Regions from separate parts of the Ureibacillus sp. FSL E2-3493 genome, predicted to be linked through region 1. Evidence: a T-box and tRNA genes for the amino acid it is inferred to sense, from the RefSeq annotation. Region 1 holds a T-box; the other holds one or more tRNA genes.

Evidence for each region. A T-box is a leader RNA that pairs with one kind of tRNA and senses whether it is charged. The one in region 1 lies ahead of tyrS (tyrosine--tRNA ligase), so its partner is inferred to be a tRNA-Tyr.
Region 2: it has a tRNA-Tyr gene. The T-box ahead of tyrS (tyrosine--tRNA ligase) is inferred to sense a tRNA for this amino acid. The anticodon was not compared.

Annotation. Positions count from the first base shown of each region.
Region 1 covers NZ_JBBOPK010000001.1:521,140-525,702, reverse strand. Annotated here, with positions in the region: gene MHH69_RS02870 (GNAT family N-acetyltransferase) at 1-66, shown strand, start outside; gene MHH69_RS02865 (YjcZ family sporulation protein) at 227-442, opposite strand; gene MHH69_RS02860 (hypothetical protein) at 701-877, shown strand; gene tyrS (tyrosine--tRNA ligase) at 984-2,198, opposite strand; T-box leader at 2,282-2,534, opposite strand; gene MHH69_RS02850 (LysM peptidoglycan-binding and 3D domain-containing protein) at 3,250-4,374, shown strand; gene MHH69_RS02845 (MmcQ/YjbR family DNA-binding protein) at 4,464-4,563, opposite strand, start outside.
Region 2 covers NZ_JBBOPK010000001.1:2,889,857-2,894,419, reverse strand. Annotated here, with positions in the region: rRNA gene MHH69_RS14995 (23S ribosomal RNA) at 1-1,381, shown strand, start outside; rRNA gene rrf (5S ribosomal RNA) at 1,509-1,624, shown strand; tRNA gene MHH69_RS14985 (tRNA-Asn) at 1,639-1,713, shown strand; tRNA gene MHH69_RS14980 (tRNA-Ser) at 1,722-1,813, shown strand; tRNA gene MHH69_RS14975 (tRNA-Glu) at 1,829-1,903, shown strand; tRNA gene MHH69_RS14970 (tRNA-Val) at 1,926-2,001, shown strand; tRNA gene MHH69_RS14965 (tRNA-Met) at 2,047-2,123, shown strand; tRNA gene MHH69_RS14960 (tRNA-Asp) at 2,127-2,202, shown strand; tRNA gene MHH69_RS14955 (tRNA-Phe) at 2,219-2,294, shown strand; tRNA gene MHH69_RS14950 (tRNA-Thr) at 2,307-2,382, shown strand; tRNA gene MHH69_RS14945 (tRNA-Tyr) at 2,389-2,472, shown strand; tRNA gene MHH69_RS14940 (tRNA-Trp) at 2,485-2,558, shown strand; tRNA gene MHH69_RS14935 (tRNA-His) at 2,587-2,662, shown strand; tRNA gene MHH69_RS14930 (tRNA-His) at 2,707-2,782, shown strand; tRNA gene MHH69_RS14925 (tRNA-Gln) at 2,817-2,891, shown strand; tRNA gene MHH69_RS14920 (tRNA-Gly) at 2,896-2,970, shown strand; tRNA gene MHH69_RS14915 (tRNA-Cys) at 2,980-3,053, shown strand; tRNA gene MHH69_RS14910 (tRNA-Leu) at 3,101-3,183, shown strand; gene MHH69_RS14905 (YxiJ family protein) at 3,435-3,872, shown strand; gene MHH69_RS14900 (MFS transporter) at 4,150-4,563, opposite strand, start outside.

The sequences.
Region 1 (4,563 bases):
GAAACAGCTTCTGATGTCTTTATGGAGGATGGCATTCCTCATGTCCTAATGACAAAAAAATTCTAATAAAAAAGACACCTAAATTTTTCTTTAGGTGTCTTTCGTCTTTAGCTGTCTTATATTGAGTGCTTTATAAAGGAAAATACATTTTTTTAAGAAGGGATTAATTGAATAGATATTTTGAGATGGCAGTCAAACTACCTATTTTGTCATTCCTATGGAAATATTAGCAATCATCATGTTTCTTTTTAGCAAAGTGAGCACCTACAATGATTAATAGGATAAACAGTACAACGATTAAGACAAATTCCTTTCTATTGCCTTTACCTTCGTAAGCTCCTCCTACATTACCGTAATCGTTACAGTAATCATAAGCTCCTCCTACATTGCCATAATCGTTACAGTAATCATAAGCTCCTCCTACGTTATTACCACAACCCATACCATTCACCTCCTTTACCACCATATTTTATGGTTCGTTTTGAAGGTGATAGTGTACAAAAGTGGAGTTCCAAAATTTTTTATAAAATTTTTTGCTGAAAATGAATTCTTCTTCTTTTAACCATAAACGCTACTATAACCATTTCGTAAAACTTTAATTACCATAACTAGTAAAATCGTTTGCCCGTTTACTTTTGAAATTGCCATATGTATAAGTTCATCTACTCCAGCAAAAACTTTTATAAAGGAGTGATACAACTTGGAAAAAAAGGATAATTACCCTACAACGGCACCAAAAAAGAAGGAATTTACGATTGAAACGAATTCTAACTTAGAAAATGCCATTGAGAACTCTGTAAATAAGCATAAAGAGTATGAGGCTGTGAATATTTCAATCGGTGCGGACGAAATTAAACAACAAAACGAAAATTTATAATATGGTTATTCTGTCTCTATGACTTTAGAAAGAAAAATCTGCCTACTCTCACGAGTTTAGTGTAAACACTTTTTCGTAAGAGTGGCGCAGATTTTTTAATTAACCTTTATTTAATGAAACGAATAAATCGTTTTTTCCCAATTTGTAATACTTCTTCATTCATTAATACTCGATCTAAGTCATCTTCATTAATTTTTTCTTTATTCAGTTGAACACCCTTTTGTTTCATTAGACGTAAAAATTCACTTTTACTTTTTATGAAACCTTTTTCAATTAGTTGAGGAATGATGTCTTTAATGGTCTCTGCACCTATTTCGATTAGTAGCTCTGGTATATTTTCAGGTATATCTTTCTTGCTAAAAGCTGCTTCAAAATAGGCTATCGCTCTTTTCGTCTCTTCTTCGCCCCAGTATAAGCTCGTAATAATTTTGGCTAATTTTAATTTTACATCCTTTGGATTGGCGCCATTTTCTAGAAGGTTTTTTATTTTTTCAATTTCATCTGGATGTTCATCTGTGGCTAACTCAAAGTATTTTAGAATCAGTTTATCCGGTACTTCCATTACCTTTTTAAACATTACTTCAGCCGGTTCGCTGACACCAATGTAATTCCCCAGACTTTTACTCATCTTTTCTACTCCGTCTAGCCCTTCAAGGAGTGGCATAAAAAGGGCAACTTGCTTTTCGAGTCCCCAATGTTTTTGCAGGGTGCGACCCATTAAAACGTTAAAGGTTTGATCGGTACCTCCTAATTCAATATCCACTTGAATTTCAACGGAATCATAAGCTTGCATTAAAGGGTAAAAAAATTCGTGAATGCCAATTGGCACTTGTCTGTTATAACGTTTTTGAAAATCATCCCGTTCTAAAATTCTCGCAACCGAAGTTGTTGCTGCTAATTGAAGAACTTCTTCAAAGGTTAACTTTGAAAGCCATTCACTATTAAAACGGACCGTTGTTTTGTTTGAATCTAGCACTTTAAAGATTTGCTCACAGTATGTTTGGGCATTAATTTGAACCTGCTCATCACTTAGAGCTACGCGTCCTTTTGCTTTGCCTGTCGGGTCACCAATTCGACCTGTAAAATCACCAATAATAATGACCACTTGGTGTCCTAAATCTTGCATTTGTTTTATTTTTCTTAAGACAACGGCATGGCCTAAATGAATATCCGGTGCAGAAGGATCCAATCCTAATTTAATCGTAAGCGGAGTCTTCGTTTGATAGGACTTTTCTAGTTTTCCTAATAACTCCTCTTTATTGACTACTTCATGAACACCTTTCATAATGATCTTCATTTGTTCTTCAGGTTTTACTAACATACGAACATCTCCTTGGAATATTATTTCTAATATTGCAAGTTCTATAAGAAACAAAGGATAAAAAAACGCCCTTTTGGATTAACCAAAAGGACGATTCATCTCGTGTTACCACCTTTAATTCATAAGCAACTCACATTGCTTATCTTCATAAGTACAGTCTTTTGACGATACTTTCGCACATGATGACGGGTGCTAAGCCGGCGTAGCCTACTAAGGAAATCCTATTCGGTACACAGCTCCAAGATGTATTCACAATCGTTCAACGTGCTCCTCTCATCAACCGGTCGCTTTCTGTCTGTTTACATGATTGCTACTAATTCTTTTCATAGCCTTTGTTCTTATACTCCGAAATGTTGAAAACAAATCTTCGTTATGCACATATTAATTGTTCTTTATTTTATCCATTCATTTCAATTTGTCAACATGAAAAATTTCTTCTTATATAAAGAAGCGTATTAATTAATCCTTTTTATCATATTTATCCCTGCGATTTCAAAAACGCATCCATTTATATAATCGTCTATCAGAACCTATTATTCCTATCCAAAAAGATGATTAAACTGGATTTATTAATCTAGATAACTTTTTGTTTTCATCATAATTGGATTTGTTATTCTTTCAATTTTGGATAGTAAGCAAAGTTCAATGACCCATTCAAATATTGGTGGATAGTCGTAATCGCTATATTTGGGGAGTAGCAAGTTTTTGTTTATTAGGTAATCGTTTAGTGGCTGATAGATTTATCACTTATATGGAAGATATTTATAAAGAATAGATAATAAATCAGTATGTTCCTTCCCGTATTGCAGAGATTTTTATGTTCCGTCATTCCAAAAACGATTATGAAATATTACAAAAGTAAATTCCGATTGGAACGGTACAAACTGGCTTTTTTCTCTTAATGTGGCTATGCCCCCTATATTATTCATTAATAGTATTGCAATATAAATGCCATAGACGTAAACGAATTAACACCTCCCTGTGCTTTTTGTCAGAAAAATCTATGTTAGGATTATTAAAAATTAGCAACAAGAACATGGAGGATAAATAAATGCTTAAAAAAATGATGTCAATTGTACCTGTTGCAGCACTTTCTTTAACTGTAGGTGCTACTGCACAAGCTGCAACGGTGACAGTGCAAAAGGGAGACACCCTTTGGGATTTAGCCCAAGAAAACAATACAACAGTAGAAAATATTCAATCAGTAAATCATCTTACAACTGACCTGATTCATCCTGGAGATTTCTTAACGATTCCAAGACAAAATGAATATGGTGTAAGATCTGGTGATACATTATGGGACATTGCTCGTCATCATGGAGTAACTGTTTCTCAAATTAAAGAATGGAATCAACTACATAGTGATTTAATTCACCCTGGGGATATCTTGACGATTGCCCAAGAATACTTCGTTGAAAACGGCGACACATTATGGGATATTGCTCGAAATCATGGGGTAACCGTTTCACAACTTAAAGAATGGAACGCTTTAAATTCGGATATTATTCATCCCGGCTTAAATTTAGTCATCTTTAAAGGTGGAGAAAGCCATCATTCTTCTTCACAAGTTCCACAAGAAAATCCAGTTGAAGAAAAAGCTCCCGTAACAGAGGAGAAAGTAGCGACAGAAAGTGCGTCTGAGCCAGCTGCACCATCTACTAATGAAGAAGTTGTTACAGAAAGTACAGAAGAGACGGCTCCTGTAACTAACGAAGAAGTTCCTGCAGAAAATACAACTGAAGAAACGACTCCTGCAACAACTGAGGAAACTTCAACGAAAAGTAAAGAAGAAGCAGCTCCTGCTACTAACGAGGAGGCTCCTGCGGAAAATACTACCGAAGAAACAGCTCCTGTAGCTGATGAAACTACAACATCAGAGGAAGCTCCAAAAGAATTTATTATGGAAGCAACGGCTTATACAGCGACATGTGAAGGATGTTCAGGTATTACAGCTACTGGAATTAACCTTTTAGAAAATCCAGATTTAAAAGTGATTTCCGTTGACCCAGAACTAATTCCACTTGGTAGTAAAGTGTATGTAGAAGGCTATGGAGAAGCAATCGCCGGAGACACTGGCGGCGCTATTAAAGGCAATCGAATTGATGTCTTTATCCCTGATAAACAAGATGCAATCGACTATGGTGTACAAACTGTAAAAGTGACAATTTTAGACTAGTAATATACAGACTATAATAGGATTTTAATAGCAAAAAGGGATCCAAAATTGGCCCTTTTTGCTTTTTTATGTTCATAATAGAACGTAAATTATTTAGCCTTCGTTAAATGGTAGCTCTCATTTATCATTTTATAAATTTCTTCTTCCGGAATGGTTCCATTAAGAATAATCGAGTTCCAATGATCTTTA
Region 2 (4,563 bases), 2.4 Mb from region 1:
AAGTAGGCAAATCCGCTTCCTAATACGCCAAGCTGTGATGGGGAGCTCTTATGAGCGAAGTACCTGATTTCACGCTGCCAAGAAAAGCCTCTAGCGAGGCGGGAGGTGCCCGTACCGCAAACCGACACAGGTAGTCGAGGAGAGAATCCTAAGGTGTGCGAGAGAACTCTCGTTAAGGAACTCGGCAAAATGACCCCGTAACTTCGGGAGAAGGGGTGCTCTCGTGAGAGAGCCGCAGTGAATAGGCCCAGGCGACTGTTTAGCAAAAACACAGGTCTCTGCAAAACCGTAAGGTGACGTATAGGGGCTGACGCCTGCCCGGTGCTGGAAGGTTAAGAGGAGGGGTTAGCGTAAGCGAAGCTCTGAATTGAAGCCCCAGTAAACGGCGGCCGTAACTATAACGGTCCTAAGGTAGCGAAATTCCTTGTCGGGTAAGTTCCGACCCGCACGAAAGGCGTAACGATCTGGGCACTGTCTCAACGAGAGACTCGGTGAAATTATAGTACCTGTGAAGATGCAGGTTACCCGCGACAGGACGGAAAGACCCCGTGGAGCTTTACTGTAGCCTGATATTGAATTTTGGCACAACTTGTACAGGATAGGTAGGAGCCAGAGAACTCGGAGCGCCAGCTTCGAGGGAGGCGTCGGTGGGATACTACCCTGGTTGTGTTGAAATTCTAACCCATACCCCTTAGCGGGGTAGGAGACAGTGTCAGGTGGACAGTTTGACTGGGGCGGTCGCCTCCTAAAAGGTAACGGAGGCGCCCAAAGGTTCCCTCAGAATGGTTGGAAATCATTCGTAGAGTGTAAAGGCACAAGGGAGCTTGACTGCGAGACCTACAAGTCGAGCAGGGTCGAAAGACGGGCTTAGTGATCCGGTGGTTCCGCATGGAAGGGCCATCGCTCAACGGATAAAAGCTACCCCGGGGATAACAGGCTTATCTCCCCCAAGAGTCCACATCGACGGGGAGGTTTGGCACCTCGATGTCGGCTCATCGCATCCTGGGGCTGTAGTCGGTCCCAAGGGTTGGGCTGTTCGCCCATTAAAGCGGTACGCGAGCTGGGTTCAGAACGTCGTGAGACAGTTCGGTCCCTATCCGTCGTGGGCGTAGGAAATTTGAGAGGAGCTGTCCTTAGTACGAGAGGACCGGGATGGACACACCGCTGGTGTACCAGTTGTCTTGCCAAAGGCATCGCTGGGTAGCTATGTGTGGACGGGATAAGTGCTGAAAGCATCTAAGCATGAAGCCCCCCTCAAGATGAGATTTCCCATTACGCAAGTAAGTAAGATCCCTCAAAGACGATGAGGTAGATAGGTTCGAGGTGGAAGTGTGGTGACACATGGAGCTGACGAATACTAATCGATCGAGGACTTAACCAAATCTTGAATGCATTCAATGTCTTTATCCAGTTTTGAAAGAATAATAAATTTGAAGCAAAAAAATATAAAAAAAGTATTGTAATTGCTTTCAAATATGGTATAATAATACTTGTCTTTCGGTTTTAAGTCTAGTGATGATGGCAAAGAGGTCACACCCGTTCCCATACCGAACACGGAAGTTAAGCTCTTTAGCGCCGATGGTAGTTGGGGGCTTCCCCCTGCGAGAGTAGGACGTTGCTAGGCGGCTATCTAAATATTCCGAAGTAGCTCAGTGGTAGAGCAACCGGCTGTTAACCGGTTGGTCGTAGGTTCGAGTCCTACCTTCGGAGCCATACTTCTTGGAGAGTTGTCCGAGAGGCCGAAGGAGCACGATTGGAAATCGTGTAGGCGGGTAACACTGTCTCAAGGGTTCAAATCCCTTACTCTCCGCCATATTACTTATTGATTGGCCCGTTGGTCAAGTGGTTAAGACACCGCCCTTTCACGGCGGTAACACGGGTTCGAATCCCGTACGGGTCACCATTTGAATTTTATAAATCCAGTTGGAGGATTAGCTCAGCTGGGAGAGCACCTGCCTTACAAGCAGGGGGTCGGCGGTTCGAGCCCGTCATCCTCCACCATATTTAATTTATGGTATAATGAAAGTAACAAAATAATAATATTATCGCGGGGTGGAGCAGTTCGGTAGCTCGTCGGGCTCATAACCCGAAGGTCACAGGTTCAAATCCTGTCCCCGCAACCAAATGGTCCCGTGGTGTAGCGGTTAACATGCCTGCCTGTCACGCAGGAGATCGCCGGTTCGATCCCGGTCGGGACCGCCATTTTAAATAAAAACATGGGTCAGTAGCTCAGTTGGTAGAGCATTAGATTGAAGCTCTAAGTGTCGGCGGTTCGATTCCGTCCTGACCCACCATGTAGATATGTTGCCGGTGTAGCTCAATTGGTAGAGCAACTGACTTGTAATCAGTAGGTTGAGGGTTCAAGTCCTTTCGCCGGCACCATTCTTCGGAGGGGTAGCGAAGTGGCTAAACGCGGCGGACTGTAAATCCGCTCCTTCGGGTTCGGCGGTTCGAATCCGTCCCCCTCCACCATTTCAAAAAAATAGGGGCATAGTTCAACGGTAGAATAGAGGTCTCCAAAACCTTTGGTGTGGGTTCGATTCCTACTGCCCCTGCCAATTTTTTAATTTAAAACTAGTTATTACGGCGATTGTGGCGAAGTGGTTAACGCACCGGATTGTGGTTCCGGCATTCGTGGGTTCGATTCCCATCAGTCGCCCCATTCTAAGTTTTAAAATAAAGAAATTGAACATAAATATAATTATGGCGATTGTGGCGAAGTGGTTAACGCACCGGATTGTGGTTCCGGCATTCGTGGGTTCGATTCCCATCAGTCGCCCCATATAAACTTAGAATTACTATCTACATTATATTTTTGGGGTATAGCCAAGCGGTAAGGCAACGGATTTTGATTCCGTCATGCCCAGGTTCGAATCCTGGTACCCCAGCCATTTTGCGGAAGTAGTTCAGCGGTAGAACACCACCTTGCCAAGGTGGGGGTCGCGGGTTCGAACCCCGTCTTCCGCTCCAAAAAGTTATGGCGGCATAGCCAAGTGGTAAGGCACGGGTCTGCAACACCCTTATCACCGGTTCGAATCCGGTTGCCGCCTCCAAAATTTTAATCGGTATGACCGATCTTTTTTTTATCTTTTTTTAATATGCCGGTGTGGCGGAATTGGCAGACGCGCACGACTCAAAATCGTGTTCCATCACGGAGTGTCGGTTCGACCCCGACCACCGGTATCATACTGCTACTGAGAAAGCAGTAAAAGTAACGTTTCTTACATTATGTAAGAAACGTTTTTTATTTGTTTTAAAAAGGCTTCCGAGCAAAATATCGTGTACATAAAATTGTGTGTGTACCTTGTCTTTAAACACTTGGAAATCGGGAAGAGGTAAGGCATAAATCCTTTTCTCTTAAGTAAACCGATAAATATGATCTAGACGTAATTTCAAATAAAAATAACAAGTTTTACTCCTTAATGAAGGAAGGCTTGTCTTATAATGAAAATATGCAGCTTTTAGAGGAGATAGTTGAAAAGCTTAAAGAGATAGGATGGGAAGACATGCAAAGTGATTTATTGAGTAAACTAGAAATTCTTTACCATACAGAATTATCGAATGGATTCCCATACGAAGATATTGAACTAATTGAAAAAGATTTCGTGGGTATTATCGATGAAGAGAATTGGTTGGCTGCTGATTTTAATGAATTTTGTATGTTTATTGCGGGAAGTTCTACTTATGTACTAGCAAATAAGAAAATTCCTAAATATCAAAGGCAAATTCTACATAAAGACTTTTTTTCACTTTACCCGAACTATTACTTTTTAAAAGATTCATTAGCTAATTATTCAAACTTTCATAGAGAACTTATCAGTTTTGAAAAAACAAGAGAATTGTTACTTACAATTATTAATAAAAATAGATAAGTTATTTTAGTTAAAAGAATTATTTTAAAAAGAAATGAAGAATACGGTAAAGGTAAGCTTCTAGGAAAAAGGATTTTCTATACGAAGGTTTTACAATCCCTTATTTATGTTGAAATCGATTTATTTGTCTTTTATCCTTTTTATTTTCTAAGCATTATACCAATGGTTTAAAGGTCCAGACTCTCTAGCACGTCTTAAAATTATATCCTATCAAGAGTATTCGGAAAGACCCAAACCATTAGTATAATCCTTGTGAACGATGAAAATTAGAACTGTTTCAAATCCTCTCCCGCTTAATAATGACGAAAGAGGCTATGATATAAACAAAAGAAATTAAATAGAATAGACTTGCAATGGTTAAGAAATCAATTAAGTAACCAGTAAGAATAATCCCTAAACCGCTCCACAATGAAATCTGTAAATGGTATTTACCAATTCGTTCACCTGCAGTTTCATTATCATTATTTCTAGCCAAAAAGGCTTTTTCTGTATTTTTTTGAATTGCACCGAGGATTCCCATCATGATCTGTATCATATAAACTTGCCATACCTCGTACAGAAGTGGTATAAGCAACATTACGGCAGCCGTGCCTAGTGTGTAAATAAGTAGCATTTTCTTATCACCATACCTATCACCTAGTCGGCCGATGATTGGATAGGTAAGCGCTGCGGTTAAAGTAAACAATCCATA